Regions from separate parts of the Akkermansia sp. BCRC 18949 genome, predicted to be linked through region 2. Evidence: riboswitches for the same ligand, from Rfam matches in the RefSeq annotation. Region 2 holds a riboswitch; each other region holds the start of a gene.
What was found. A riboswitch is a leader RNA that binds a small molecule or an ion and turns the genes downstream of it on or off. The one in region 2 is predicted to bind cobalamin.

Region 1 (7,496 bases), 1.1 Mb from region 2:
CACGTAAACGATGGCGCGGTCCTGCATGTTGTTCATTTTCAGCTCTCCCTTCACCGGGCCGTTCACCTTCGTCCGGTACAGGATGAAGCCCAGGCTCTGCCCCAGGGCTTCCATGTGAACGGGTTCCTTGCGGATGACAGGCTGCGGGAGCCGGTTGAACATGCCGGCTTTCTCCGTAAACGTGATGGGCGGCAGCTCCATCATTTCCGGCTGCGCGGGCGGTTCCGGGAGCTTGTACGTATCACCGTAATAGTCCTGAATGGTCTGGCGGAAGGTACGGTAACGGTCCGTCAGGGTTCCGTTTTCAGAGATGGGCGCGCCGTAGTCGTAATTGGTCACGTCCGGCGTGTAGGCCCCTTCCCAGTTCGCCCCGTTCATGAAGCCGAAGGAGGTGCCCCCGTGCGCCATGAAAAGGTTGGGGGAGACGTTGTTTTCCAGCATCCACTTCAAGTCGCGGTTGAAGCCTTCCGTACTGCCGCCGTTTTTGGGCTTGCCCCAGTGGTCAAACCAGCCTACCCAGAATTCGCCGTTGATGCGGGGAGTCTTGCCCTTGTGCTTTTCCAGGTTGGCAAAGGCGCCCTTGGCTCCGCCGCCGAAGTTCATGGCGGGAACGATGCCGGGCAGCGTGCCGTTGTTAATCATCCAGTCGTTCGGGCCGTCCGAGGTAAAGGGCACTACGCCCGGAAGCTCCTTCTGGATGACTTCCAGGTGTTTTTTCACGTAGTCCTTGTCGGAGCCGTAGGAGCCGTATTCATTTTCCACCTGGGCCATGATGATGGGGCCGCCCTTGGTGATCTGCAGCGGTTCCAGCATGGAGCAGACTTTCTTGAGATAAGCCATGGCCGGTTCCAGGAAGCGGGGGTCCTGGGAGCGGACCTTCAGGTCTTCATCCTTCAGCAGCCAGCCGGGGAACCCGCCGAATTCCCATTCCGCGCAAACGTAGGGCCCCGGACGCACGATGACCCACAGGCCGGCTTTCTGCGCTTCCTTGATGAATTCCACAAAGTCCAGATTTCCGGAGAAGTCCCACTTGCCCGGTTCCGGTTCATGGACGTTCCAGAACAGATAGGTGCAGACGGTGTTCATGCCCATGGCCTTCATGCGCTGGAACCTGTCCTGCCAGTGCTCGCGCGGCACGCGCGGGTAGTGCATTTCCCCGGAGATGATTTTGACGGGCTTTCCATCCATCAGGAAGTTTTCCTGGTTGGTGGTAAAGACATGCTTGGCTCCGTCATTGGATTCCGGCAGGGGCATGGGAGCGGCCATGCAAAGATGCCCTGCCAGAAGAAGAACGGAAAAAAGTGATAATTTCATGATGATGGAGTCAATAAACGGTTACAGAGAATCAGGGGAATTATGATGAAAAACCGCCTCCTTTCAATTTAAAAAGGAGCCGGCGGGCTGGTTTTATTACGGAGCGGCGTCATCCGGTCTTTCAATACGTATCACCTGATGCCTTTCTTCAAACGAAACGCCCCGGCGCCGGGCTTCCTGCGTTTCCTTCTTCATTTTTTCATCCACCCAGTACAGGTGGGATTCCAGGGGGTTGTAAATCCGGGGGGAACAGAACCGCGTGGGGGATTCCGGCCAGCGTATCCAGCGCCAGCAGGCGACGTACGTGTAGGGTTCCCGCCAGCCGGGAATCCAGACGCAGAGTTCATGAATGCGCTTTTGGGCGCGGTGAAGCGCTTTTTTCAGGGCGGAGCCATCCGTGGCATTTCGCTCCGCGTCCAGGGCCGCATCCAGTTCCGTGTCCGCCACGGCAAAGATATTGTTCGTGTTGCCTACGGGGTTGCCGCGGGCATCGTACGCCAGCTCGGAAGCAAAGGTTTCATACAGCCGGGGGAACGGCGTCTGGAGCGGCCACGCCCACAGGGCAGCCTGGTACCGTTTTTCAAATACCTTCCGGGAACAGACATTATAGGTCAGGGGGTCCAGGCGCAGGTCCACCCCGCATTTCAGGGCCTCCTGCCGGAGGATGGAACAAACATTGGTCATCAGGGTGGAGGAGTCCGCGAAGGTCAGTTCCACCACCAGCCGTTCCCCCCGTTCATTCTTCAGCACGCCGTCTTCCCCCATTTCCCGGTAACCGGCGCGGGCAAAATGTTCCATGGCTTTTTTCTTGCTGTATTCCGGCGCTTTCAGCGGGAGAGTCAGATCGCCGTACCCCTCCATGTAGGAGCCCAGCCTTCTCATATTCCCGCGGAACAGGGTATCAATCACCATGCCCATGTTCACGGAATGCGCCAGTCCTTTGCGGACGCCGGGATTTTTCAGAAGCTTGTCCGCACAATTCAGATACAGGCCGTACGGGGGGCAGGCATAACCGGCTTCCAGGCTGTATTTGTCTATGTAGCCCCGGTGCACTTCCGGCAGTTCCAGCCTGTTTTCCCACACCTCCGGCTTGCGGACGTTCATCATGTCCAGCTCCCCGCGGCGGAACATTTCAACCGCCTTGTTTTCCAGGTTTACAAATACATGCTCCACCTGGTCCGCATTGCAGGAATAGCGGTAGTATTTCCGGTCCTTCGCCCACCAGTTTTTCACACGGGCCAGGGTGATGCGCTCGCCTATCCTTATTTTACCGGGAACCACCACATAGCCTCCCGTATTCGGAGGCGCCTTCCACTGGTAGCGTTCCAGAAACAGGGAATTGAAATCATGGTAAAAACCGGGATGGGCCGGATGGAAATCCACACAGGCCATGTAGGGCAGCAGCGGCCTGGGGGACGGCAGCGTCAGGGCAATGACGGAATCCCCGTACACCGTAATCTGGTCATACGTGGAACGGAACAGGGTGGTCCAGAAGGGGTCCCGGGCAAAGCCGGACGTGCGGAGGCAGATATTCAGCAGGAAGTCCTGCGCCCTTACGGGGCGGCCGTCCGAGTACGTCGCTTCCGGGTCCAGATGGTAAAAAACGGTTTTCCCGTCCGCGGAGACAGCCCAGCGGTCCGCCAGCCCCGGAATGGGCCGGAAGGTTTCCGGATGCAGCCCCACCAGGGGAAGCCACACGTTGTCAATGGCGGAGTAGTTGAAAAAGGTCTCGCTTCCCGGTCCGAACGCCCGCAGGGTTCCGGGAAACGGCGTATTGATCCACAGCCGGACCAGCCCCCCTTTCACGGCGCGGGGGTCACCCACTTCCGGTTCCTCCATTCCGGTCCGCCATTCCAATTCCGCAGGAACCTCCTCCAGGGGAAGCAGGCGGATATGGTCTTTCAGCTCCAGCCTTCTGCCGATGCGTTCCACGGAACGCTCCTGCTCGGCCAGACGCCGCCCATCCCCATCGCCACGGGAGACGGACAGCAGGCTTTTCTTCCGCTCGCCGCCTGCCAGTTCCCGGAGCAGTTCCCGCTCCACAGACCTGTTCCACCGTTCCACGAAGCCGTCAAACACGGCAGGCATGCCCCTGCCGTCCGTCCGTCCGGAGGCCTCATGCCAAACGTCCGCTTCCCGCTGGGAGAAGTAAAGGACTCCTCCCAGAAAGACGGCGAGGACCAACGCCCCCAGAATGTACAGCCAGCGAAACACAGCTCAGATTACCGCCGCATGTTAACCGATTCCGGAACCACCGGAAAACAAAAAGCCCATCTTCCGCCCGGAGCTGTTCCCTTCGCCTGAAACAGCCCGCAAGACGGAAGATGGGGGTGCAATCAACAATTAGTCCTGAAAAGCAATTAGAATTCGACCGTCACGCCGCCGAAGACTCCCAGCCCCCGGGCCTGGCGCGGTCCGAAGTTATAGTCATTCGTGATGATGAAATTCTGGTCGAACAGGTTTTCCACACGCACATGGAGCGCCACATTGTCCGTCACCTGGTACCTGGCGAACAAACGCGCCGTAAAGAAGTTGTCCAGACGGGCATAGTTGTAGTCCGTACGCCCCATGGCGGAGGTTACGCCGAAGCCGACCGTCAGTTTTTCAACCGGAGAGGTATAAACCTCCGCGTTGATGGTATGGCGGGCGGTATTGGCCATCTGGATGGTTTCATAGTTGCCGATGGAGTCACGCTTGGGCATCGTGAAGGTGTAGTTGGCATAATAGCCGCTGTTCCACGCATCCTTGAACTGCCCCTTGAACGCTACTTCCACGCCATAGGAAGTGGCGTGGGAGAAGTTGTCGTAAGTCGTGTAGGAGTTGGGCCACGTGCCTACGCTCTTGGTGCCGATTTCATCGTTAATGCGGGTCCAGAACCCCGTTACGGAAGCGTAATGGTTGTCCGCCAGGCGCTGTTCCACGCCCAGGTCTCCGCCCAGGGATTTGGACACGTCCAGGTCCGGATTGCCCACGTAGCCGTAATTGGCGGCGTACTGTTCAAAGTAGGTGGGGGCGCGGAAGCCGGAACCCACGGAACCGAAAATACGGGTGGGGGAATCCTTGCCCGTCACCTTCCAGGAATTGGAATAACGCCACGTGAAGTGGTTGTTCCAAACGGAATCATGCTCCAGGCGCAGGGCCACGCTGGCGTCAAAGTTGTCCGTGGGCGCCCACATCTGCTCCGCAAAGAAGGCAAGCGTGCTCTGCCATTCATCCTTGGCCACGTAATTGTTTTCGCTCATGTAGTCGGAGCGGTCCCAGGCCATGCCGGCGACCGTCTTCCATTCCTTGTTCCACGTAAGTGCATTGCGCCATTCCGTCTGGAAGCGGCGGTTGCGCATCACGTTGGGCTGGAAATCGAAGCCCGGCGTATGCGTGGAATAGTCCATGTTGTAATGCCCGATCATGAAGCTGGTGGACCACAGCTTGGTAATTTCCGCATCCACGCGCCCCGTCACCAGGTTGCTGCGGTTCTTGTCTTCCGTGTTGTACAGGTGGGGGTCCGTCACGGCGGGCCACTGGTCGTAATCCACATATGGCGTGGGGTATTCAAAGTAGGAATCCAGGCGGCGGTAGGTAAAGCCCACCTTCACCTTGTCATTGACGTCATAGCCCAGGCGCACGGCTTCCTGCCACTGGCGGAAGTCGTTCATGCCTTTCCGGTTGTCATAAATGGCCGGATAAATGGTGGGATCGTTTTCCGTGGATTCAAACCCCACGCCCACAAAGTAGGAAAGCTTCTTGATCTTGCCTGAGGAAGTCGCGTAGCTGTTGAAGGAATGGAAAGAACCGGCTTCCGCAAAAATCCTGGTCACGGGATCGCCTTCCCCTTCCGGGGTGTCCATGGCAACAACGCCGCCAATGGCACCGGAACCGAAGACGGCGCCCTGGGCGCCCTTCACCACTTCCACATTGCCCACCGTAAAGAGATTGGTGATCCCCAGCAGCTTGTTGCCGGACATGTTGACATCACTGATGCGCATGCCGTCAACCATGGTCAGGGTGTAGGTTTCCTTGTTCATCCCGCGGATGACGGTGTTGCTCACGGAACCGCGCTGCCAGGTGCCGCCGCCGTCCAGCGTGAAGACGCCGGGAGTCTGGGAAAGGGCTCCTGTCAGGGTTTCAATGGCCGCCTTCTGGAATTCTTCCGGATTGATGATGGAAACGGATACCCCGGACCGGTTGTACGGCACGCCCGTAAAGTGGGACGCCATGGTCAATTCCGGCATGACCTGCATGGTTTCCGAACTGGCGGAGGGCTTGGAGTCTTCTTTTTTAGCGGACTCGGCAAGAGAGGACTGGCCTGCGAATGCGGCAAGGCCAACGGCAATAGCGCCCATCTGAAGGGCTTTCTTCGTATAAAGCATGGTTGTGGTGCCTTACGTTCGGTAACTCGCCGAACAGTTGGACAACCCCACAGGCTGGTCTTCTGGCTTGCGAGACAGGCTCGCTTACAGTGGCGGTACCGCTCCGGATTCACACCGGTATTCCCCAATCTATTTCCTGCCCGGCTACGGGCGTCCCTGAGGTCTGTAACCCTTCCCATAAGGGTTCATGAGACGGATGAAATACCAAAGAGACCGGTATGACAAGCCAAAAAAATTTTTCTTTGAACATTCCGCCGCTTTGCGGACGCTTCCTCTTTTCAGCCGCCGCACGCCATCCCGTTTTTCCAACCGGAGTTCTCCATTTTTGTCTTGTCACCCCCGGCGCGTACAGGACATGATGCGCCCATGACGCGCCTTTCACCCTCCTTCCCGCAGCGGGGAAGGATTTCCGTTTTCAGAGGAGTTCCCAACTTCCGGAAAAACCGTTTCTTCAAGGCGTTTCCTTCCTTTTCCCGGCACACGCGGACGTCCGGACTTCCGGTCTCTACTACTACGGTATGAACAGTTTTTCACACGGAGGAGATTTAAAATCCCTGGCGGCAGATGCCGGACGGCCCGAACGGGAGATTCTGGATTTCAGCGTCAACCTGAGGCCGGAGGGAATGCCGGAGTTCATTGCCTCCGCGCTGTGGAAGGCCATGGATGCAGCCGTTCCCTACCCCTCCCCGGACATGGCGGAGCTGCGGGAACTGGCAGCGGTTCATTACGGGCTGCCTTCCGGTTGCTTCACCTTCGGCAACGGAGCCAACGAACTGATTCACGCCCTCCCGCGCGCGCTGGAACTGAAACAGGCCGTTATTCCGGAACCCGCTTTTTCCGAATACAGGCTGGCCTGCCTGCGCCATGGCACAGACGTTCTTTCCATCCGGACGGAGGAACGGAATTCCTTTATTCCGTCACCCCTCCTGACGGCGGAACAGGCCGCAGGCGGAAGCGCCGTTTTCCTGGCGAATCCCTGTAATCCGTCCGGCGGCCTGCTGGACGTTCCGGCCCTGCGCCAGGCCGTGCGGGACCGCCCCGGAGTCATCTGGATTATTGACGAATCCTTCATTGACTACGCGGACGGAACGGAATCGCTTCTCCGTGACGCGGCCCTTCTGCCCAACTTGGTGGTCCTGCGTTCCCTGACCAAATTTTACGGCATCGCCGGCGTCCGGTGCGGCTTTTCCGTCTGCGCCGCTCCGCTGGCGGAACGGCTGAGGCAGTCCCTGCCCGCGTGGAACGTGAACGCCTTTGCGGCGGCTGCGGTGCAGGCCGTCCTGGAACAGCCCCCTTCATGGGCGGACGGGGAACGCGCCCTGAACCGGGAACGCCGGGAAGACCTGTTCCGCAGGCTTTCCGCCCTGCCGGGCGCCGCAGTGCTCCCGTCCGGAGCCAACTTCCTGCTCTTCCGCCTGGCGGGGGCGCCTTCCGGCCTGGCCGCCCGGCTCCTGAAAAACCACGGCATCGCGCTGCGCGACTGCTCCAATTATCCGGGGCTGGAAAACGGCGGCTGGTTCCGTGCAGGCGTCCGCACGCCGGAAGAACACGCCCTGCTGGCAGAGGCCCTGCGGGCCGAGCTGAAGGGAGACGGCCCCGCCATTCTCCGCAAACTGCCCAAACCGGCCCTGATGATTCAGGGCACCTGCTCCGACGCTGGAAAAAGCGTGCTCACGGCGGCCCTGTGCCGCATTTTTCTTCAGGACGGCCACCGGGTGGCCCCGTTCAAGGCGCAGAACATGGCCCTCAACTCCGGCGTGACCGCGCTGGGGGAGGAAATGGGCCGCGCCCAGATGGTGCAGGCCCAGGCCTGCC
Region 2 (7,496 bases):
GCGGTTGCCCGCGCTCAGGCCCACGCAGTACACAAAGAGCGCCAGGCCCAGCTGGCCCACGCCGTTGGGGATGGCCAGGCGGTAGTGGCCGGCGGCCAGCGCTACGAAGAGAACGCCGGAGAGGCCGAGGTTCAGGCCGTATATTTTAATGCTGCCGAGGGCGATGCCGAAGAAGATGATTCCGAAGAGAACCAGGGTGTTGTGGTTGAGCAGGATGTCGAACATGGTCGGCTGGGTCAGACTTTGCCCGGAGCGAACTCGAAGTTGCGGAAGTGGACGGGGATGGAGGCCGGCTCCAGCCTGGTCCGGTCAAACAACCGGCTCGGCGCGGGGAGAGAGTTGAGTGTTTGTTTGGTCAGGTAGAAATTTTGCACGAAGTAGTTGCCCCCATACCCGCGCTTTGTCAAGTCGCGTATGATGTTGTTGACGTGATCTTCCGTCAATAAATCGGGATGGACGGTGGTTCTGACTTCAAAGGCGGTTTGGGAGGCGATCAGGTAGTCCAGAGTTGCGGAAAAGGAGGGGAAAAGGTCGGGCCTGCCGGTGACGGCGCCGTATTGTTCGGGGGGCGCCTTGTAGTCCAGGGCGATGTAGTCGCAAAGCCCCTCTTCCACCAGCGCTTTCACCACGCTGGGCCTCGTGCCGTTGGTGTCTATTTTAATCGCGAAGCCTAGCTGCCGTATCTCGCGGCAGATGGGGATAAGGTCGGGACACAGCGTGCACTCGCCGCCGGACAGGACTACCCCGTCCAGAAATCCCACCCGATCTCTGAGGAAATCAAGGTAGTCCGTCCGGTCTCCGGCAGGAGAGCCCGTTCCTCTGACCAGGGAGACGTTGTAACAGTACTGACAAAACAAGTTACAGCCTCTCAGCCAGAAGATGCAGGCCACCTTGTTTGGAAAATCCAGCAAGGTGAGCGGCGTGATGTCCGCTATGCCCCGGCCCGTTCCCATTGACTTCGCATATGTTATTGGGAAAATTACCGCGGCTGTTCCGTTTGGGCGGAGCAGGAGCAGGGACGGTCCGGTTCCACGAAGTGGACGCGGTCGTGGAATTCGCCCTGTTTGCCGGCGTTAAAGGTTTCCACAGGGCGGTGATAGCCCATGACGCGCGTGTAAACGGTGCAGCGGGTACGGTCCTGTGCGTATTTGCTTAATATTTCCTGTTTGGTCATTGTCGTATTGATGGCTGGGTTTTGAAACGAGGCGGCTGGTTGAAAAGGGTTATTCATGCCTGTGGATGTGGAGCAGCTCTTCATCACAGAAGGGGCAGTACTGGTGCTCCCCGCGCAGGTAGCCGTGCTTGTCGCAGACGGAGAAGAGCGGGGTGACGGTCAGGTACGGCATGCGGAAGCGGGTCAGCACCTTGCGGACGATGTCCCGGCAGGCTTCCGGGGAGCTGATGGCTTCATTCATGTACATGTGGAAGACGGTTCCCCCCGTGTAGCAGCACTGGAGTTCGTCCTGGAGCTGGAGCGCACGGAACAGGTCGCTCGTGTGGTCCACGGGGAGCTGGGAGCTGTTCGTGTAGTAACGCTGCCCCACGGGCCCGGCCTGGAGGATGTCCGGATAGCGCTTCTGGTCCTCCCGGGCAAAGCGGTGGGTGGTGCCTTCCGCAGGGGTGGCTTCCAGGTTGTACAGGTTGCCGGTTTCCTCCTGGTACTCCTGCATGCGCAGGCGGATGAATTCCAGGATTTCCTCCGCAAAGGTCCTGCCTTCCTCGGAGGTGATGTCCATCGAGTCGTTGGAGAAGTTGCGCAGCAGTTCGTTCATGCCGTTGACCCCGATGGTGGAGAAGTGGTTGCGGAAGGTGGGCAGGTAGCGCCTGGTGTAGGGGTACAGGCCGCGGTCGTACATTTCCTGGACGAAGGTTCTTTTCTTTTCCAGGCAGGATTTGGCCAGGTCCAGCAGTTCCCCCAGCCGGGCGAACAGTGCTTCCCGGTTCTGCTTGAACAGGTAGCCCAGCCGGGCCAGGTTGATGGTCACCACGCCGATGGAGCCGGTCATTTCCGCGGAGCCGAAGAGGCCGCCGCCGCGCTTGAGCAGCTCCCGCAGGTCCAGCTGGAGGCGGCAGCACATGGAGCGCACGGCGTCCGGCTTGTAGGCCCGTTCGTCCGGCACGCGTTCCCCGTTTTCATTCACGGTGTACTGGCTGCCGATGAAGTTCTGGAAGTAGGAGGAGCCGATCTTGGCGGCGTTTTCAAACAGGAGCGGCACGTTTTCCCCTTCCCAGTCAAAGTCTTCCGTGATGTTGACGGTGGGGATGGGGAAGGTGAAGGGCTGCCCGGTGCTGTCCCCTTCCGTGAGCACCTCGTAAAAGGCCTTGTTGATCAGGTTCATTTCCTTCTGGAAATGCTTGTAGGTCAGCTCTGTCAGCTTGTTCACGCCGCGTTCCCGCGCCAGGGAGAGCAGGCCCGGGTCCTCCACCCCTTCAAAGAGGTGCTCCCCGCCGCTGAAGGGGGCCTGGTCCCGCAGGTCCCGCGGCACGGTCCAGTCGATCGTGACGTTGGTGAAGGGGGACTGCCCCCAGCGGGAGGGCACGTTCAGGTTGTAGACGAAGCTGCGGATGTCCTTCTTGATGCGCGTGAAATCCGCCTGGTCCTTGAAGGCGTAAGGCGCCAGGAAGGTGTCAAAGGAGCTGAAGGCCTGGGCTCCGGCCCATTCGCTTTGCAGAATGCCCAGAAAGTTGGCCATCTGGCCCAGTGCTTCCCGGAAGTGGCGCGGCGGCCTGCTGTTCACGCGGCTGCGCACGCCGTTGAATCCTTCGTTGAGCAGGTTGCGGAGGCTCCACCCGGCGCAGTACCCGGTCAGGCAGTCCAGGTCATGAATGTGGTAGTCCCCTTCCCGGTGGGCGGCCCCCTCCCGTGCGGAATAAACCTGGTCCAGCCAGTAGTTGGCAATCACCTTTCCCGCCGTGTTATTGATGAGGCCGGCGTTGGAATACGTGGTGTTGGAGTTGGCGGCGATGCGCCAGTCGCTCTGGCCGATGTATTCCTCCACCGTCTGCTTGCAGTCCACGTACGTGTTGCCGGAATAGAGGCCCCCGAGCTGTTCGCGCTGCATTTTGTGCAGGAAGCGGTAGGTGATGAAGGTCTTGGCCGTGTCAAAGTATCCGCAGCGGAACAGGGCGCGTTCTATCATGTCCTGGATTTCTTCCACATGCGCGCAGTCCTGATGGCTCAGCTTGGCCTCCACTTCTTCGTAAATGGAACGGTTGTAGGCGGTGCCGGAGCTGTGGAACGCGTTCTTGACGGCTTCCTCAATTTTGTAGCCCTGGTATTGTTCCTTTTTTCCGGAACGCTTGATGATGCTTGTTGCCATGGTGGGTGTCTCGCTTGGAAGGGATGATGACCGCTCATCCGCGAGCCTGGGCAAAAGCCTGGAAAAATCATAGGCAGGGGCCGCCGCATGCGTGCATTTTTAACAAGGGGCACGATGAGGACCTGTGCGTATGTTCATCCTGTCCGCGGGATGGGATACGGGGGCATCAGGTCGTCTTCTGGCTTCCGGTGCGACATGTGATGGGGACTTCCCGACTGCTGGCAGTCAGTGTCCGGTCCATCGTCTACCGGTTACAGCGGCGCGTCCGCGACGGATTTTCACCGTCTTCCGTTACCTGCGCTGAAACGCAATGAACCACAGAAAGAGAGCCCCCGCAAGGAAAATGTATAAATAATGTATTAAATATTTATAATGATACAATATGTTGTATATATGCTGCAGGGAATGGTTGATAACGCGGCATTCCCTTCCGTCATGGCACCATATGTGCCCTTGCCTCCCCTTTCCGGGGACCGGGGGAAAACGGGACAGGCCGAAAAGGGAAGATTCATTCCTCACGGAGAAATTTCAGCGCGGCTTTTTCCGTACCAGTCAAATGAATTTCTTTTCCTTTTCAAAAAACGGATGGCGTAAATCCTTCCTGCTGCTGGTTCTTCCCGCGCTTTCTGCGGGGAGCCCCGCTTCCGGCGCTCCCGCGGACTGGAATGAAAAGACCATCCGGGATAATCTCCGCCTGGTGGCGAAATGGCAGGCGGAGCATCCCAGAAAACGCTCGCCGCTGCACTGGACCTACGGCGCCTTTTATTCCGGCCTGGTGCAGTATGGCCTGGCCGTCCCGGAAGGGCCGGGATTGCCGCTGCTGAGGAAAACAGGAGGGGAACAGGAATGGAGAACCCTGAAACGGCATTACCATGCGGACGATCACGCCGTGGGCCACGCCTGGATGGAGATGGCGATGGAAGACGGAAATACCGCTGCGGCGGAGAAAATACGCGCCGTGCTGGACGGGGTGATGAACCGGCCCTCCTCCGCTTCCCTCCAGTTCGGGACTCCCGGCTGCCAGGACCGCTGGAGCTGGTCGGACGCCCTGTTCATGTCCCCTCCCGTGTTCGTGAAGCTGGCGGCCTATACCGGAGACCGCCGGTATCTGGAATTCATGGACAGGGAATACAAGCTCACCTGCGACTATCTTTTTGACCGGAAGGAAGGGCTGTTTTTCCGTGATTCCCGTTACTTCACCATTCCGGCGGCTAATGGGAAAAAGATGTTCTGGAGCCGGGGCAACGGCTGGGTGATTGCCGGACTGCCGCTTATTCTTCAGGACATGCCCGCGGACTGGCCTTCCCGCCCCTTTTATGAGGATCTGCTCAAGCGTATGGCGGCATCCCTGAAAAAATGCCAGTCGCCCGACGGTTCCTGGCACGCCAGCCTGCTGGACCCGGAAGAGCCCCCCTTGAAGGAGATGAGCGGCACCCTCTTTATCATGTACGGGATGCTGTGGGGGGTGAACCAGGGGTATCTGGATGCGGATGAATATCTTCCCGTCATCCGCAGGGCGTGGAAGGCCGCCTGTGATTCCGTCAACGCGGAAGGCGCGCTGGGCTGGGTGCAGCCCATTGCCGACAAGCCGGGCCATTATTCCGGGGAGGATACGGAAGCATACGGCGCGGGCGCCTACCTGATGGCCGGCACCGAACTGCGCAAATACGTCATTGGCCGGGACCATCCGCAGAGAAAGACTGTAACCGTCACGAACCCACTGGCCAAGTTCCGTCCTGCTGAAACCGTGTCGGTGCCCTGGACGTCCGGAACTTCCGGGAATGCCGCCGCCCTTCGCGTGTTTGACGTCCGCCACGGGCGCGTCATCCCGCACCAACTGGCGGATACGGATGGAGACGGAAGGACGGATACTCTTTTGTTCCAGAGCAATTTCCGGCCCGGAACGGCCCGTGATTTCTGGATTCTGAACGATTCCTCCCTGAAGGCAGCTCCTTCCGCGGACGTCTGTTTCAGCCGCCTGGTCCCGGAACGCCTGGATGATTTCGCGTGGGAGAACGATCTTACGGCGCACCGGATTTACGGTCCGGCCGTTGCCAGGCCGGCCCCTGAGGGGGAGGGCCTGGTTTCCAGCGGAACGGATGTATGGAGCAAGCGCGCGGGTGCTCCCGTCATCAATGAATTCTACAAGCGGGGGGATTACCACCGGGATCATGGCCGGGGACTGGACATGTACAACGTAGGGCCGGGACGGGGCTGCGGCGGCATTGCCGTGTTCAGGGATGGGAAACCGCATGTATCCGGAAACTGGGCCAGCGCGCGGGCATTGTACAACGGTCCGGTTCAGACCGCCTTTGAAGTGGGTTATGCGCCGTGGGACGTGGGCGGCGGCGTACGCGTGGCGGAAACGCGGAGGGTGACTCTGGACGCAGGAAGCCGTTTTTCCAAAGTCCGCAGCACCTTGACCATTCGGGGGGCGGAAACGGTGAAGGCCGGCGTGGGAATGGATACCGGAAAGGGCAGGAATAATTATGAAACGGTCACGAAGGACCGGGAGGACGGCGGCTTGATGACGGCATGGAGCAGGCCCCGGAAGAATGACGGATGCCTGGGAACCGCCGTGATAGTTCCCTGGGGTCCGGAAGGCGGGGCAGTAGACTCGGAAGGATGTACCTACTGGATCAGGGAGGCGGTGAACGGAAAGCCCTTTGAGTGGTACATGGGGGCGGTTTGGGACAAGGCTTCTCCGTTCAAATCCTCTGCCGCCTGGGAGGCGGAGGCGCGCCGCGTCCGGGAGTGCGTCAGGCATCCCCTGCGAGTCCGGGTACGGTAGAGTTCGTCCTATCCTGCCGTTCCCCGCAGAGGATGACGGCAGCTTCCATCTTTTTTACGGAAGCGGCTGCGGCGGTGCGGGAGCGGCCAGCCATTCCGCCAGCACTTCCGGCTGGAGGGGGGCCGGGGTTTCCCGGGCGTCCGGAGAGGCCAGATTCAGGCCGTTCCGGACGACTTCCGACCGGATGGAGGCCAGGGAAAGGAGGGTGTGGAAAATGTGGTCGTGGGAGACGGCTTTCAGGCGGTTGGCCTTCAGCGCGCGCACCATGTCCGGGTAGCGTGAGGCGAAGGCGTCCGAATACCACACGAACATGGCGGGACGGTAAACAGGCGGCAGAACATGCCCCTGGAACATTTTTCCTTCCTCGCCCAGCGCCACGCCATGGTCGGAGCAGTAAAAATAAATGGCCGGCCTGTCCTTCAACAGTGCAATCATGCGGTGGACGGAGGCGTCCAGGTCCACGATGGAATTGTCATACGCATTGACGGTTTCTTCCAGACGGGCCTTGGGGTCGTCCATGTTGCAGGACGCCGGGGTAAAGCGTTCCGCCTGTGCGGGGTAGCTGAACGCCATGTGGCTGCCGTTGTTGTAAATGACGTAAAGCTGTTTTTCCCGGCCGTGCCGTTTCAGGGATTCCTCCATGACCAGGGAGGTGCGTTCCTGCATCATTCCGGGCGTTTCGTGCATGGGCGGCGTCTGCTTCCGTTCCCGGCAGTTCCGGGTCAGGATGCCCAGGGAATAGTCATGGATGGAGTCTCCGCACAGGTCCATGATCCGGACGGTGCGGAAACCGTGCTTGTTGAACAGGTCAATGAAGGAGGAATGGGCGGGGCGGCGGCGGGACAGTTCCGCATCCGTAAACATGCCGATGGCGGAAATCCTGGTCACGATGCCGAAGGAGGTGGCGTGGGGGAAGGAAACGACGTTGGGTTCCCGGGAAAGCAGGGGCATCGTGTTCTGGTGGTAGCCGTTGAGGGAAAGGTGGTCCGCGCGCACGCTCTCGCCCATGTGGAAGACCACGGCCAGGTCGTCCGGAGCGTCGCATCCGGAGAGGGGTTCCGCGCAGGACGGCAGGTTCCGGAGTTCATTGAAACGGCTTGCGTCCTGGGTGACGTATTCGTCCGCCAGCTTGTACGCCATCACGAAGTCCACGAGGGGCCAGCCCTTGGCCTTGTCAGAGGTGTAGTAAAGGTAAAGGGGTTCCGAGCTGTAGGAGGTGGCCGGAATGCCCAGCAGCAGAAAGATTCCGTACAGGCTCCAGATGCACGCCAGCGCGCCCCACGTGGCCTTCTGGCGCAGGGAACGGCGGCTCCAGTAAATGGCCAGGTAAATGAAGGCCGCCAGCAGCAGGGCCCCGGTGGCGGAGGCGGCGGTGCAGAAGGCGC
Region 3 (7,496 bases), 1.1 Mb from region 2:
TGGGTAGCCATCACGGGCGGCCTGCATCTGGACGGAGTGGCGGACTGCGGGGACGGACTGCCCGTGGAAGTGCCGAGGGAACGCAGGCTGGAAATCATGAAAGACTCCCGCCTGGGTACCTTCGGCGGCACGGCCCTGTTCTTCAACCTGGCCTTCAAGGGCGCCGCGCTGGCAGCATTGGCGGCCTTCGGTTCATGGGAGCTGCTGCTCACGGCGTGCGCGCTGGCCGGGCTGCTGGCGCGCAGCCAGATCTTCATCGCCATGCGCTTTCCGGGCGCGCGCCCCGGCGGCATGGGGGAAGCCTTCAAGCAGGGGACGCGCCCCGTCCACGCCCTGATAGCCGCCGCCGTCACCTTGGCTGCCTGCGCGCTGGCAGGGTGGCACGGGCTGTACGCCCTGCTCACGGCCCTGGCCGGTTCCACGGCCCTGCTCCTGTATGCCCGCCGCCGCCTGGGAGGCGTCACCGGGGACGTGTTCGGTTGCACCGTGGAATGCACGGAATGGCTCGTCCTGCTCACCTTCTGCACCTTATGAAAACTCCGCACAAATGCCGCGTCCCGGGCCTCAACATCAGCTGCACCTCCTTCATCATCCCGGACTACTACGTCCCCGCCATCAGGGAATGCGTCCATTACGCGGATGACATCGCCCTGCTCCTGCTGGAAGCCGGAGACCACGGGGAGGGACTCATTACCCCGGCGGAAATCCGGGAGCTGGCCGGAATCGCCGCGGACGCCGGGGTCAAGTGGAACGTCCACCTGCCCACGGACGGCGGCTTCGCCACGGAGGAATCAGGGCGCCGCTACACGGAAAACATCATCCGCGCCATTGACCTGACCCGGGAACTGGAGCCCCACACGTGGGTCATGCACGTGGTTACGGACCACATTCCCGGCCCGGACATGCGCCCCCATCTTACGGAGCGTGAAACGGAACGCATCCTCCGCAGCCTGGAGCAAATCACGCCCCATCTGCCCGCTCCGGAATGCCTGGCCCTGGAAAACCTGGAACGCCACCCGACCGACTACCTGGACAAGCTGGTCTCCGCCACGCCCCATTCCCGCTGCTTTGACATAGGCCATGTCTGGAAGGAAGGCCTGCGGCCGGAAGAACTGCTGCCGCTCTGGCTGCCGGACATACGCATGTGCCACCTGCACGGGCTGGAAAAACGGGACCACAAATCCCTGCACCACATGGCCGCCGCCACGCTGGACGCCATCCTCCACCCCATGTGGGACATCCGTTTCTCCCCCCTCATCACTCTGGAAGTCTTCAGCCTGGACGACTTTCTGAACTCCCACCAGGCCATGCTGGAATCCCATGAACGCTACATCTCCAAACACTGACGCCAATCCTGCACGCATGACGCTCGTCCTGGGCGGCATCAGAAGCGGCAAAAGCCAATACGCCGAACAGATAGCCGCCGGATTCGGGGAAAAAATCCTGTACGTCGCCACGGCGGAGGTGTGGCCCGGAGCCGGATCCATGGAATACCGCGTGCGCAAGCACCGGGAACGGCGCCCGGCAAGCTGGCTTACGCTGGAATGCCCCCGCCATGTGGCCGCCGCCGTCCGGGAATCCGGCCTGCTGGATCAGGTGGACGGCGTCATTCTGGAATGCGTAACCCTGCTCACCTCCAATACCCTGTACGCCCAGAAGGACCCTACGGACTACGAACCATTCCAGGAAGCGCTGATTGAGGAAATAGAGGCCTTGAAGGAACTTATCCCCCAATCCCCCGTGCCCTGGGTTCTGGTCTCCTCTGAAACCGGCATGGGCATCAGCCAGGCGGACGCGGAAACGCGCCACTACTGCGACGGGCTTGGCATCGCCAACCAGCTTCTAGCCAAAAGCGCGGACGAAGTTTACTTCATGGTTGCGGGGCTTCCCGTAACCGTAAAAAAATAGCAGACGGTCAATTCTTCAGCGCAATATACTTCAACACTGCCGGACACATCCGCGCCAGTAAAAAGTACAGTCCGCTCAGAGCCAGAAAAACAAGGGGTACGGCCATTCCCCATATCCAGAAGCTTCCCCTTGGAAAACCGAGCCTGAGCATGCCCTCATAAACCAGGGCATGCGCGGCATATACAAAAAAGACGGAGGGAGCCAAACGGGCGCAGAAAGAGGAGATTCCCGGAAAATACCGCATCATCAAGAAGGCGCAGGATGCCAGCCACAGCACGCCCATGCACAAGGATAACGCAGACTCCTGAACGGTGCTGTACATTTCCCATATAAAAATAACGGGAAACACCATCAGCACGTACAGCCACGCTTTACCGACTGCATTCTTCAACTCTTCAAGGGAATAACGGCACAAAAACATGCCAAGGGCAAATGCTCCAAAACCCCTGGGATGGATAACGCAGAAAACCTTGTCCATGTATTCGAAGGACAAGTAAAGGGAATTGCTCGTACTGAAAAGCACCAGGGAGGCCATGGACAGAATGAGCAGACAGGCCCGCGGCATCCGGAATAACGCTCCTGAAACCAGCACAAACACCATTAAATCCCGCAAAAACCATAAAACAGTTCCCAAAGGAGGGCGCCCTATTCCCAGACCGGTCATCCATTTTACAATGTCCGCGGGAAACCCGAACAAGGCCATGGAAACGAAAATCCAAAACAAATAGGCACACAGAATCAGAAACGCTTTTCTCCAGTTAAGCCAGGGCACCGGGGCCAGGCTGCCCCCATACTTCCGGGCCAGGAAGTAACCCGCCGCCATGAAAAAGAAAAATACGCCCGCACGTGTTGCATACACAGTGAAGCCATGAGAAGCGGGAGTATGCTGGATCATGATAAGCAACATGGCCAGCACACGGATAATATCTACCCACGGGTCACGGCACTTCTCCGTCAGTTTCCTTCCCCGGACGATGCCCGGCGCATGTGAAGGAGAGTTCGTTAACGCTTCATACATATGCCAAATACAATAACGAACATCCGGGGCGCCATGATAGCATGGCCGTCCTTCATGGCAATACGAAACAGGGAGCCAAACGCAAGAAAAAGTTCCAATTGACAGGGTCCGGAGGATATGTTAGGCATGCCATGCCTCCCTCACCAACCGGAGGCGCTTCCGGGAAGCCCGTGGTACGGGCAGGAAATAGATGGGGAATCCGGTGTGAATCCGGAGCGGTACCGCCACTGTATATTGCACGGCTTAAAAACCTGCAATGAGCCAGATCGCCAGCCCCGAAGTATTTTATGAACCGCCGGCGAGTATTCCGGCATTCAGACCATACACATGCATTCATCCAACACGCTCCGCTTGAACGGAGCAGACTATGATGGTCCGGCCTCCTTGAAGTCCGGAATGTTCAACACTCCTGAAAAAACACCGTGCCACGCCAGGCACCGGATGCAGGCTGTGGCTATGACCCTGGCCTGCCTCGGCATGCTGGGAACGGTCCATGCCCAGGATACTGCCAGGGAAGACCTGGCCGGCGCTTATGACGCCACTGTAGCCAGAACCGCCTCAGATGCGGCCCTGGGAACGGTCTCCGCCACATTCAACGTGACAGGCTCCAGCAACGTGCGCGGAATCTGGGGAAAATCAGGCACCCTCAGCATTGGCGCGATTGCCGGGGATGCCGTATTCAACGTCTCCTCCACGGCAAACAACGCCTTCGGCATTGACACCTCCTCCGGAGTCAATGTGGACATCGGCACCCTGGCAGGAACATTCAACATCTCCGCAGCCAGAACGAATGCCACCGGCATCCGGAGCTACGGGAAAATACTCTCCATCGGAACGATCACGGAAGACGCCCTCATCTCCATCACGGCCAATTTCTCCTCCAACGGCATTTACGCCTATCAGGGGCGCCTGGACATTGGAACGATGGCCGGCAAAATCTCCGTGGACCTGGGAACAGGAAACTATGCGAGGGGACTGTATGCCTACGGAAACACCATGGACTACCAGGGCCCGCGCTACAAGGACGTCAACATCGGCACCTTTTCCTCCACCGGCAGCATTTCCGCGGCGACGGCCGGCGGCTACGGAGCCAGAGGCATCCAGTCCAACTACGGGCAGGTGAACATTACCCGGCTGGACGGTCAAATCACCGCAGCCTCCGGTTCCAATGATGAAAGCGAGGACTTTTCCGCCATCGGCATTGAAGCCAGGGAAAACATCACGCTGGGCGACATGGGAGCAACGGGAAGCGTTACCGCCACGACCAACGGCATGGACGCCTACGGCCTCTTCGCCGGAGAAGAAGGGGGTTACCAGACCCATTCCAATATTACCATCGGCAATGTGGGCGGCGCCATCCGGGCGGAAGCCATGGCCGGAACGGCCGCCGGGGCACGTTCCACGGGCTCCTTGTCCGTGGGAAACGTCAGCGGTTTCATCTCCGCCTCCTCCACGGGAGCTGCGGAAGCCTACGGGCTGCTGGCGGAATTCTCCCTGACCACCGGCACTATCAACGGAACCGTCAGCGCGGCAACTGCCGGCAGCACGGCGGCGGCCCTGATGGGAGGAGCCGGCATCACGACGACCATCGGTTCCACCGGCGTCATTGAAGCAACGGCGACGGGGAACGAAGCAACGGGGTATGCCCTGTACAGCGGGTCCAATACGGGTTCCGGCTTCTCCACGGAAAACACGGCGGACAACGTCACCGTCCACGCCGGAGCTTCCATCAGCGGCATCTGGGAACTGGGCGGCTCCGGAGCGGAAGGCTCCGTGGATACCATTACGCTGCTGTCCGGAACGGAAGCCGCTCCGGGACTGTTTGACTATACGGTGCGGACAACCGTCAACACCAGCAAGTCCGATACGGCCACCCACCATTCCTCCGTCACGCTCAACGTGGGCAGTGCGGAAAACAAGGCAAACTGGACCATTTCCACGGAAAAAGCCGCCGGGCTGCTCAACCGGTTCAACGTGGGCCACGGCTCTGCCGTCACCTTGACCGGGAACTCCCAGATACTCCGTGACGGGGCCGTCGTCAACAACCAGGGCTCCATCTCCGGCAGCGGCACGCTCACCATTGCGGAAGGCATGACGCTGCTCAACGGGACCCTGGTGCAGAATGCGGCGGGAACGGCCCTGGAAGTGGGCTTTGACGGCCTGAACGTAAATCTGGACCTGGCGCAAAACGCCACGGTAGGCGCCACGGTGCTCAACGCCACGGATTCCGCCTGGGTCGTCACGCTGGACCAGATCAAGAACGGCATCACCGCCATGTACGGAGCCAGGGTGGACAACTTCCAACTGGAAAACTACCGCATGAGCTACCGCCTCCAGGGCCAGGTATTCCTGGGTGAAGGCGCCCCCATCGTCGTCAACCCCGGAGAAAGCATCCATGTGGGGGAAGGCTCCAAGGTCATCATCGGGGAAAACCTGCCTGAGCACGGCATCGTGCTGGAAGGCGGGGAGGCTGACTTGAGCCAGTCGGACGCCGTCATTTCCTCCGGAGCCGTCAGCGGCGTTTCCGGACAACTGACGCTGGCGGGCAAGGATGAAAAGGAACAGACCCTGAACTGGGAACACTCCGGCACGGCAGGCTACAGCGCCTCCGCCGCCGACGGAGGCGCCTTCGCGAACCTCAACGTCACGGCACAGGATGTGAAGGTTGTCGCCAGGGGTTCCTATGCGGCGGAAAACGTCGTCATCAGCAACAACGCCACCCTCGTTCTGGACGGCAGGGACGCCAGTCTGGGCGTGGAAGGCGGGAGCATCCGCCTGGGTGAGGCATTCGCCCATCCGGCTAATCCGGGGCATCTGGTGCTGAACGGCTCCACTGTTCTATCCGGCGTGGAAACCAACAGCGGTTCCACCGTCTCCGGTTCCGGCGCCTTCAAGGGAGAGGTTACCTATTACGGCAGTGAAATCGTGATCGGCTCCGGCTCCTCCGCAGGCTACCACAACTATGAAGGCGGCCTGAACGCGTGGGGGGGAGTGCAGGAACTCACGTTCATCGTGAACGGAACGGCGGCGGCGGACGCCACCCATACCGGAGCGGACACCTATTCCCAAATGAACGTCTCTTCCTCCTACCATGTGGATGGAGCGCACGTCAATGTGGTCATTGGAGACAACCTGCTTTTCAGCAAGGAACAAAGCTTCTCCCTCTCCCTGGTCAACCTGGACCCCGATACGGTCATTGATCCGGACGGATCCCTGTGGGACCTCACCGGCATCGACCCCACGCTGAAGGGCCGCACGGACCTGGTCACGGATACCGGCTTCACGGTTTCCGACGACGGCCTGCACCTGATTTTCAGCGGCAAGGTCAACATCAACGCCGTGAAGGCCCTGCGCGGAGAGGAAGCCTACCGCATCGCCAACACGCTGTGGTCCTCCGTCCGGGTGGTGGACAGCTTCGCCCATACGGCGGCTTCCCAACTGGACTTCCGCGGACCGGGAGCGCGCAACATCTGGTTCTCCGGGCTGGGGGACTTCATGAACGTCTCCTCCGCCACGGGAGCCTCCGGCTTTGACTACAAGGGCGGCGGCTATGCCGTGGGCATGGACTACGCCTGGACGAAAAACTGGATATCCGGCGCGGCCTTCGGCCAGACCTTCGGTTCCTTCCACTCCGCGGACAAGCAGTTCAAGGCGGACCAGGACGGCCTGATGCTGGCGCTCTACCAGCGCTACCACCGCGACCTGCGCCGTGGAAACAGCGTGGACATTGACGGCTACTTCACCTACGGCCGCATGGACAACGATGCGGACAGCACGCTGGGCGGCAGACCCGCCACCGCCTCCTGGAACGATGACGTGTACGGCTTCGGCCTGAAGGGAACCTGGAACATCCGCCTGAACAGCACGGATGTGCTGAAACCCTTCGCAGGCATTGAATTCCTGCACGGCTCCCAGGGTTCCTTCGGGGAGCATTCCGGTTCCGGCACCGCCTGGTACCAGGACGGCTCCGTGCAGAACTGGAGCATCCCCGCCGGCGTCACCTGGCAGAAGCAGATCGCCGTCGGCAGGGGCCAGTACCTGCTGCCGCAGATGACGGTTGCCTACGCCGGAGACGTCTCCCGCCGCAACGCTTCCGTGAAAACGGACGCCTTCGGCACGCCCTTCCGGGTAGACGGCGTCCATCCGGGACGCCACGCCCTGATCGTCCATGCGGGGCTGAACTGGGTCATTTCCAGCGCCTGGAGCGCCGGAGCCTTCTACCATCTGGAACAGAGGGAACACATGACCAACCAGAGCGTTAACGCCACCGTGCGCTATTCGTTCTAAACGTTCTTCCCATTCGGAAACATTCCGGAGGGAATCCACCGCGGATTCCCTCCGTTTTTTCGGCAGGCTTCCCACATTCCACAGGAAATTCTTGACTCCACAGCCCTCTTGCCGCTTAATTCCTCCACTTCACGTGCCGTCGTGGCGGAATGGTAGACGCGCTCGACTCAAAATCGAGTTCCAAAAGAGTGTGGGTTCGAGTCCCACCGGCGGTACCAATAAATAAACCCTGAAAGCTTAATGCTTTCAGGGTTTTCTTTTATCAGTTAACAGCTCTCGGCTA
Region 4 (7,496 bases), 1.2 Mb from region 2:
CGTCATGCCCTGTTCACCTGCGCTCTGAAGGCTTTCCGCAATGAAATCCCCAATGCAGATGAAGGAAATGGAGGGGTATTCCGGCAGAAGGGTCTTCGCCAGCGCGGCGGTGCGCCCCCCGGTGCAGAACACGGCCTTCCTGAAGCCGGAAAGCCGGGTAGAGCGCACGCAGATGCGGATGGTGGCGATGTAGGCTTCATGGCTGTACGGGCGAACGATGCCGCTGGTGCCCAGAATGGAGATGCCCCCCACCACGCCAAGCAGGGGATTGAGCGTTTTCCCGGCGAGCTTTTCCCCGTCCCGCACGGAGATTTCCGCCAGCCAGCACCCTTCCCGCATGCCGGCGCGTGCCAGGTTGTCCGCAATCATGCGCCGCGGTCCGTGGTTGATGGCCCATTTGTGCTGCTCGCAGTCCAGGCCCGGCAGCGTGCACAGGCCTATGCCTCCGCCGGAGCGCAGGATGAGGAGGGCCCGGCCAATGGGCAGGAGATAATCTTCCCGGGCGGCCTGCTCCGGCACGGCTGCGCTTACGCGCGCTTCCAGCACGGCTCCATGGGTGCAGTCCGGGTCGTCCCCGCCGTCCTTGACGATGCGGGCGAACCCCGGCGCGCAGTCTGCCAGCGGAAGCGTTCTCGTCTCCCCGTCCGGGAAAAGCAGGGGAAGCGGTCCGTTGATTTCTTCCCCGTTCAGCGTTTTCCATGCGGCCGTGATGGCGGCGGCGGCATTGGCTCCTGTGGAAAATCCTTTCCGGAGCGGCTGGCGGAGGGGGGCGGACATGGATGGGGGACGGCTTTTTGGAATGCGGAAAACTTAGGAGGCGGGCAGGTTTTCCAGAATGGCGTGCAGGGTGGTCACGGCCAGGGCGCTCCCGCCGCGCCGCCCGTCCAGGACAATCTGCGGGACGGGGCACGTTCCGGTCAGCAGCTTGGATTCCACGACGTTGACGAAGCCCACCGGCATGCCTACGATCAGGGCGGGCCTGATGCCTTCCTCCAGCGCGTACCGGGCGATGCGGGCCAGGGAAAGGGGAGCGTTCCCGATGAGGACGATGGCTCCGTCCAGGATGGGGCGCGCTTTTTCCGCGGCGCAGATGGCGCGCGTCCTGCCTGTGGATTTGGCCTGTTCCGCAATGTCGGCATCGGAAATATGGCAGTGGATGTCCTCCCGTGCGTAGCCGGGATGGGCGCGCCTCAGCCGTTCCACGGAAAGTCCGGCGCGGATCATGTTGGAATCGCAAAAGATGGGGCAGTGCCTGCGGAGCGCCTCCAGGGCGGAGGGAATGGGATCATGGCGGAACGCCAGCCCCTCGCCGATGGAAAGGTCCGCCGTGGTGTGGATGAGCCGCCGCATGACCTTCCATTCGGCAGGCGGCAGCTCTTCCCAGCCGTAGAACTCCCGTTCAATGGCGGCAAAGCTCTCCGCCTCAATGGCGGCGGGGGGCATGTCCCAGCGGATGTTAAATTCAGAGGTCATGAGAAGTCAGTGGGTATAGTGGATGAAAAGTCCCGTCAGGGCAATAAGAAGGATGGCCCCGATCATGCGGGAAAGCTGCATGACCACCACGATGGTCAGGGCGTCCCGCGTGGGGAAGATGCCCATGGCGGAGGGAAGGTTGCGCCGCAGGGCGCGGATGGGGTTGCCGATGGCGCTGGCTACCAGCATGGCCAGCAGAATCTGGGAGGAGGTGACCATGCCGTGGCTGCGGAGGTTGGCGGCCACCCCTGCGGCCTGGACCAGGCCGCCCATCTGCGCGGCGACGATGCTCATGAGCTCCGCGGGAAAAATGCGGTTCACCCAGTCCGGCACATGTTCCTCCCACCAGGAAAACAGGCCGTTTTTCATCAGCCATTCCACGCCGATCATCAGGGGGACCGTCAGGCAGAGCATCCGGAAAACAAGCGCCAGCACCCGCAGGCACGTCTGGCGCAGGGATGTGCGCCATTCCGGGGAGGCGTGCCCTGCGGCGGCCACGGCGCCGGCATTCCCGGAATCCGGCGCGGCGGCGGGGCTCTTCCTGCGGTGGAGGAACAGCACGGCCGCTATGAACAGGAAGCCGAAGCCCATCTGCCACCCGAAGTAGCAGATGGCGGGCAGCCCCACCGCGCCGATGACCGGATACGCCACCCGCAGGGAGTGGGAGACGTAGGAAAGGTAGCTGTTCACCATGCCGCCCGCAATCAGGTTGGAATGAGTAATTTTGCCTTCCGCGTGGCTGCTCACCAGCATGCCGTTGGCGGCGGCATTGGAATAAAGCGCCGTGGGGATGGACAGGCTGATGATTTCCGGCAGGTGGGCCCAGCGGGCCAGTCCGCCGAACAGCTTGCCCAGGGCAAGATGCCAGCGGAAGATTTCAGCAATGCCGCCGATGAAGGCCGCCACGGCCACCAGGCCGATCAGGCTGCCAATCTGAGGAAGGCGCGCCAGAATTTTTCCCGCGCCTGTCTCCGGAACCTGGGTGTTCCGGGAATGATGGCTCTTTTTGGGCGGCGGGGCAGGGCTGGAAGCGGCGGCTTCCGTCTTTTCCCCTCCCGCCTGCGTTTCCCGGGTGGATTCCCCGGCAGGCTTCATGGCTGTGCGGGCTTTTCCCGATCCCCCGGCGCCCATGCCGGCGGGCATGTGGACCACCATGACTCCGGAGGCTGCCAGGGCCAGCGCCAGCCAGAGCCAGCGGAGGGGCCGGCGCCAGGGATAGGTGCGGGAGTGCCTGGTGCCGTTCATGCCTTCTTGACGAACATCAGGGAAAGGTATTCTTCCGGCCTTGCGTCAATGACGTGGATGTCGTCCGTAATAAACTCGTCGGGCATGCCGAGCCTTTCCCCGTAAATGACGCGGATGTCCTTTTCCCGCCGGATGCGCTCCATCAGGCGCGCGCGGCTGCGGTAGGTCTTCATGAGAACGGTGGTGGTTCCGGGCGGGAACTCCAGGGAATCCGCCATCTCCGGCTTGAAGGCGGGAATGACCCGGAGCCGTTCCCCGTTTTCCACCAGTATTTGGCGGCTGCGGGCCGCCAGGGTGCAGAAGGAGGTGACGCCCGGCACCACTTCCGCGTGCAGGCCGGGATTCCGGCTGAGCAGGAGGCTCAGAATATAGCCGAAGGTGCTGTAGGTCATGGCGTCTCCCAGCGTGGCAAAGGCGCAGTCCAGGCCGCGGGAAAGAACTCCCTCAATAATGGCCGTATTCTTTTCAATCTGCTCCTGCCTGGTTCTCGCGTCGCGGGACATGCTGAAAACCAGCTTGCGGAACTCTGCCTTCACGCCGCCCACGGAACGCACCACCGCTTCGGAAATGCTGAAATCGCTGTTGGGTCCGGTCACCGTAAACACCACGTCCACGGAGCGGAAGACGTTGACGGCCTTGAGCGTGAGGTATTCCGGATTTCCGGGGCCGATGCCTACCCCGTAGAACTTTCCAGGGCTGGCCATGTCAATGCGCTTGTTTGGGGATCATGAGGTCGTCCTCCGTGGTCCGGGCATGGCGGGAAAAAACGGCGCGGATGCCCGGGTTTTCCCCCAGCCCACGCAGGTGGGTCTTGACGGTGAAGCCCTCCTTCCTGAGCATGGAAGCCCAGGAATCCTCCTCATCCCCGCCCAGGTCGTTCTTGGCGTGGTCTCCGGCCACCAGCATGAAGGGGGCCAGCCAGACGGTCTTGGCGCCGGACTTTTTAAGCTGTTCCAGAATGGGGGCCACCCCCCGCGTTCCTTCCACGGTGGCGAAAAACGCCAGGCTGTCTCGGTCGTTCAGCTCGCGGGCGAAGTCGGAAAGCACCATGTCGCAGCGTCCTTCCTGCTGGCCGTGCCCCATGAGCAGGATGGCTTCATCCTTCTTCCGTTCCGCGGGGAAATGCTCCAGAAGGGCCGTGATGGCCTCGTTCCTGTCCCGTTCGCTTTCCAGCAGGGGGCGGCCGATGAACACGTGGTCAAAGCTGTCCGGATGGCGCGCCAGGAAACTGACGATCTGCCTCTCCATCCGGGAAAACTCCTCGCCGGGGGCGATGTGGAGGGACTGGACGCGCAATGTGCGTATGCCTTTGCGGGCCATCTGTTCCAGATTTTCCTCCACGGAGGGAACGGGGGTTCCGCGTCCGGCAAGCTTCTTGCGGATAATGCTTGAAGTGTAGCTCCACTTCAGGCGGTCCGGGGCATAATGGGCCAGCATGTCCTTCTCCAGCTCCTTGTAGGAGACGGTAGCGTCCTGGTGGCTGGTCCCGAAGGCCACGAGAAGAAGCCCTTCCTGCCGTGACGGCGCCGCCTGTTCCGCCGGGGCGGGGGACGCTTCCTCCCTGCATGGGGCGGCGGAAAGCACGGGCAGGGAAAACAGGGTGAGTCCTGCAAGAAAAACGGAGGAAAGGGGCAGGAATGCCCCCGGCACGTAAGAGGATGCTTCAATCATGCGTTGATGAGGTATGGTGAACCGAAGCAAGGATATTCGGACTCCGGGTCTCCAACCTCCCCCTCGCCTTCACCCTCCGGAATGGGAGGACTGGCTGACCGGAACGCTGGCGGAAAAGCGTTCCTTGAGGGTTTGTAACCCGATACCGCAGCGCGACTGTTTCCGGTTCTCACGGAATTCCCCGTTGCTTCGGCGTGTTTAATGGCGTTTTTAGCCGTCACTGTCAATGTTTATTAGAACGCCGCCGAATTTCCGGAGGCTGGGAAAAAATGTGCGTGGACGGGTAAAAACCGCCTTTTGGCCGTTCCTGCGCCTGCTCTTGGAAAAAATGCAGGGTTCCGGATGCGGAAGCGGTGGAAGACGGGGCATTCCGGGGTGCAGAAATCCCGGCGGAAAAGAGAGGGAGGAAGCGGCCCATTCCGTACCGTGCCGGGGCTTTCCAATCCGGTGGGCCGCAGGCCGGAGTTTGCTGCTTGCAGAAGGCGGGGCAGGTATGAGAACATGGAGCATGGCTTCTTCCCCGAATGTTGTAGAATATATCTGTTTCCAGCTCCGGCATGCCGGGGACATTTCCTTCAAAAAAATGTTTGGGGAATACGGCCTGTACTGTGACCGGAAATATTTCGGCCTGGTATGTGACAACCAATTATTTGTCAAAATCACGGAGCCGGGCCTGAAGCTGCTTCCGCAGCAGGAGCAGGGCAGTCCCTATCCCGGCGCCAGGCCGCATTTCCTGATGACGGAACTGGACGATGACCGGACTCTCTCCTCCTTTGTCCGGGCAACCTGTTCCGTTCTCTCCGCTCCGGATGTCTTATCCGGGAAGAAGAAAAAAGCTTCCGGAGAAAAAAGAAACAGGCGTCCGTTAACGCCTGTTTGTTCCGGATGAAATGCCGTTCGGCTGAAAGGCTTATTTATCTTCCGGAGCCTCTGGCACAGCCAGGGAAGAAAGGCTCTTTTTCAGATTGCCCGCAACGGTCTGCGTGGCTTCATTGTCGGACTCCGCGAATTTGTCCACGGCCTGCGTCAGGGATTTGAGGTCGGATTCGGAAACCTTTCTCCCTTTCGCCTTGCGCTGCTCCAGGGCGGAAATCTTCTTGTTGAGGTCGGCCAGCTTCGGCAGGTCCTTGTTCGCCTTCAGAGTCGCCAGCGGTTCGTCAAACTCCTTGACGGAGGGGACCGCCGTCTTGAGGCGCGTGATGGCCGTCACCGCTTCCAGCGGGTTGGACTGGATCTGGGCCTGCACCATGTCCTTGGCGTCTCCCAGCCATTCGTCAAAAGCGGCGCAGACGGCCTGGGCCTCCTCGTCATCTGTTTTCTTCCGCAGGGGCGTGATCTTGGACTCGATGTTGCTGCCGTTGGAAACGACTGTCTTGGCCAGGGACTTGTACTTGTCCAGCTCCACGCCTTCCAGGATGGGAAGGCCGCGTTCCACCTTCATCACCTCCTTTTTCACCAGGTCGTAAAGCTGGGTGGGATGCCCCTTGGCCACCACCTTTCCGTTGGCCCCGATCAGCACCGCATGCGGCAGGCCTCCCGGGCAGGAGGCCGCCGGAATATCCAGCCCCTGATAGACGGGGAAGGTAATCTTCTTTTCCTCCAGGAACTGCTTCACCCTGGGGGTCAGCCCCTGGCGGTGGCTGCCAACCACGGTGAAACCCTTGGACTGGAATTTGTCCTGTAATTCCTGCAAATGCGGCATGCTGGCGATGCAGGGAGGGCAGTTGATGCCCCAGTATTCAAAAAACACCACCTTCCCCTTCAGGTCGGAAGCCTTGATTCTCGGCCCGTGGAGGTGGCTGCCTTCGTCAAAGGATGGGTAGGTGACTTTGGCGCCGTTCCCGTTGTCCGCCGCGTGGAGGAAAGCCGGGGCCGTCATGGCGGCAATGGAGCCGGACAGAATGAGGGCAGTAAAGGTTTTCATAGGATGGATGATGCAGAATCCCGCATTGAGTGTCAAGAAGGAAGCTCGCGCCCCGCGCTGCCTTCTCCGGTTGTTTCCTCGGCTGTCCCGCCTGTTCTGTTTCGACGGGCTGTGCACTTCCGGTCCGGGGACGCCCGGCGGCCCGTTCCCGTGGGAAAAACGCTTCAGGCAATATCCAGCCCCATGATGTAATCCGTCATGTAATAGCCGTGGCCTATGTGGAAATCCCCGCGTTCCAGTTCCCGCATGCCCATGCGCTGGTAAAACTCCACCGCGCGGGTGTTGTAGCGGTTGACGTTCAGGCGCATCAGGCACGGTTCCGGATGAATGCTCCTGATGTAGCTGACGGCCTGGCGGAACAGGTAGCTGCCGATGTGCAGGCCCTGGAAACCGGGCAGAACATAAATTTTCTGCAAGTGGAAGACGCCGGGGCCTTCCGGCTGGACGGACAGGTAGCCGCAGTCCTCCCCCTGATGGGAGGCGATGAAATACACGTGCCCTTCCTCCATCTGCTTCTCCAGATTGGCGGGGGAATACATCCAGTCCATCATGAAATCCATCTGCTCCTGGGAAAGGAGGTCCCGGTAAGTGGCCGGAAAAGCCTGGAGGGCCAGTTCATGAATCAGCATGATGTCGTCCTTGGCGGCTTGGCGGAGTGTTGGCATGGCGGGAATATTACACGGAAAAGCCCCGGATGAAAAGGGCCTCTTCCACGTTCCCGGCGGAATTTTCCGTCCATGGCCCACTTTCCCCTCCCTATTCCGCCGGGGACGCCGTATGCTGGATGACACAGGCTTTTTTGACGGAAACCGGGGGGAAATCCTGTCTGTATTGTGAACCCTGCATGCATGCCAAATCATGAGAGAACCCATTCCCATACAACAATGGCTCCCCGCGGGGCCGCTGAGGGACATGGGTGAAAAATATGTGAGCGGCCTTCCGGACGTGGCGCAGAACCCCATCGGCCCGGAATCCCTCATGCACCAGTCCGACCACTCCTGGACGGAATACCTGGTGGCCTACTCTCTGCTGTATCCGTGGGTGGTGATCGCGCTGGGCCTCCTGGGCGGGCTGGCCCTGGGGGCCTACTACCTTTTTTGCCGCCGCCGGGAATACGACCACCGCATTTTCTGCTCCAAATGCGGCACCATGATGTACCCGTGCGGCCTGCACTGCCCCAAGT

Region 1: linked by a shared signal. The riboswitch ahead of P8A25_RS08185 (TonB-dependent receptor) and the one ahead of P8A25_RS12725 (ribonucleoside triphosphate reductase) in region 2 are both predicted to bind cobalamin.
Region 3: linked by a shared signal. The riboswitch ahead of P8A25_RS08225 (autotransporter domain-containing protein) and the one ahead of P8A25_RS12725 (ribonucleoside triphosphate reductase) in region 2 are both predicted to bind cobalamin.
Region 4: linked by a shared signal. The riboswitch ahead of P8A25_RS04880 (sirohydrochlorin cobaltochelatase) and the one ahead of P8A25_RS12725 (ribonucleoside triphosphate reductase) in region 2 are both predicted to bind cobalamin.

The regions. Positions count from the first base shown of each region.
Region 1 covers NZ_CP123619.1:1,940,660-1,948,155, forward strand. Annotated here, with positions in the region: gene P8A25_RS08175 (beta-galactosidase) at 1-1,314, opposite strand, end outside; gene P8A25_RS08180 (extracellular solute-binding protein) at 1,411-3,528, opposite strand; gene P8A25_RS08185 (TonB-dependent receptor) at 3,675-5,681, opposite strand; cobalamin riboswitch at 5,716-5,863, opposite strand; gene P8A25_RS08190 (cobyric acid synthase) at 6,200-7,496, shown strand, end outside.
Region 2 covers NZ_CP123619.1:3,023,033-3,030,528, reverse strand. Annotated here, with positions in the region: gene P8A25_RS12740 (aspartate:alanine exchanger family transporter) at 1-225, opposite strand, end outside; gene P8A25_RS12735 (anaerobic ribonucleoside-triphosphate reductase activating protein) at 237-953, opposite strand; gene nrdD (anaerobic ribonucleoside-triphosphate reductase) at 980-1,174, opposite strand; gene P8A25_RS12725 (ribonucleoside triphosphate reductase) at 1,224-3,320, opposite strand; cobalamin riboswitch at 3,471-3,672, opposite strand; gene P8A25_RS12720 (glycoside hydrolase family 88 protein) at 3,877-6,111, shown strand; gene P8A25_RS12715 (phosphoethanolamine transferase) at 6,166-7,496, opposite strand, start outside.
Region 3 covers NZ_CP123619.1:1,951,695-1,959,190, forward strand. Annotated here, with positions in the region: gene cobS (adenosylcobinamide-GDP ribazoletransferase) at 1-534, shown strand, start outside; gene cbiR (cobamide remodeling phosphodiesterase CbiR) at 531-1,346, shown strand; gene P8A25_RS08215 (bifunctional adenosylcobinamide kinase/adenosylcobinamide-phosphate guanylyltransferase) at 1,321-1,908, shown strand; gene P8A25_RS08220 (acyltransferase family protein) at 1,916-2,926, opposite strand; cobalamin riboswitch at 3,081-3,219, shown strand; gene P8A25_RS08225 (autotransporter domain-containing protein) at 3,323-7,213, shown strand; tRNA gene P8A25_RS08230 (tRNA-Leu) at 7,349-7,431, shown strand.
Region 4 covers NZ_CP123619.1:1,180,205-1,187,700, forward strand. Annotated here, with positions in the region: gene cbiD (cobalt-precorrin-5B (C(1))-methyltransferase CbiD) at 1-777, opposite strand, end outside; gene P8A25_RS04865 (precorrin-8X methylmutase) at 811-1,473, opposite strand; gene P8A25_RS04870 (hypothetical protein) at 1,480-2,718, opposite strand; gene cobI (precorrin-2 C(20)-methyltransferase) at 2,715-3,422, opposite strand; gene P8A25_RS04880 (sirohydrochlorin cobaltochelatase) at 3,424-4,389, opposite strand; cobalamin riboswitch at 4,399-4,604, opposite strand; gene P8A25_RS04885 (TfoX/Sxy family protein) at 4,883-5,278, shown strand; gene P8A25_RS04890 (TlpA disulfide reductase family protein) at 5,300-6,313, opposite strand; gene P8A25_RS04895 (N-acetyltransferase) at 6,478-6,978, opposite strand; gene P8A25_RS04900 (hypothetical protein) at 7,172-7,496, shown strand, end outside.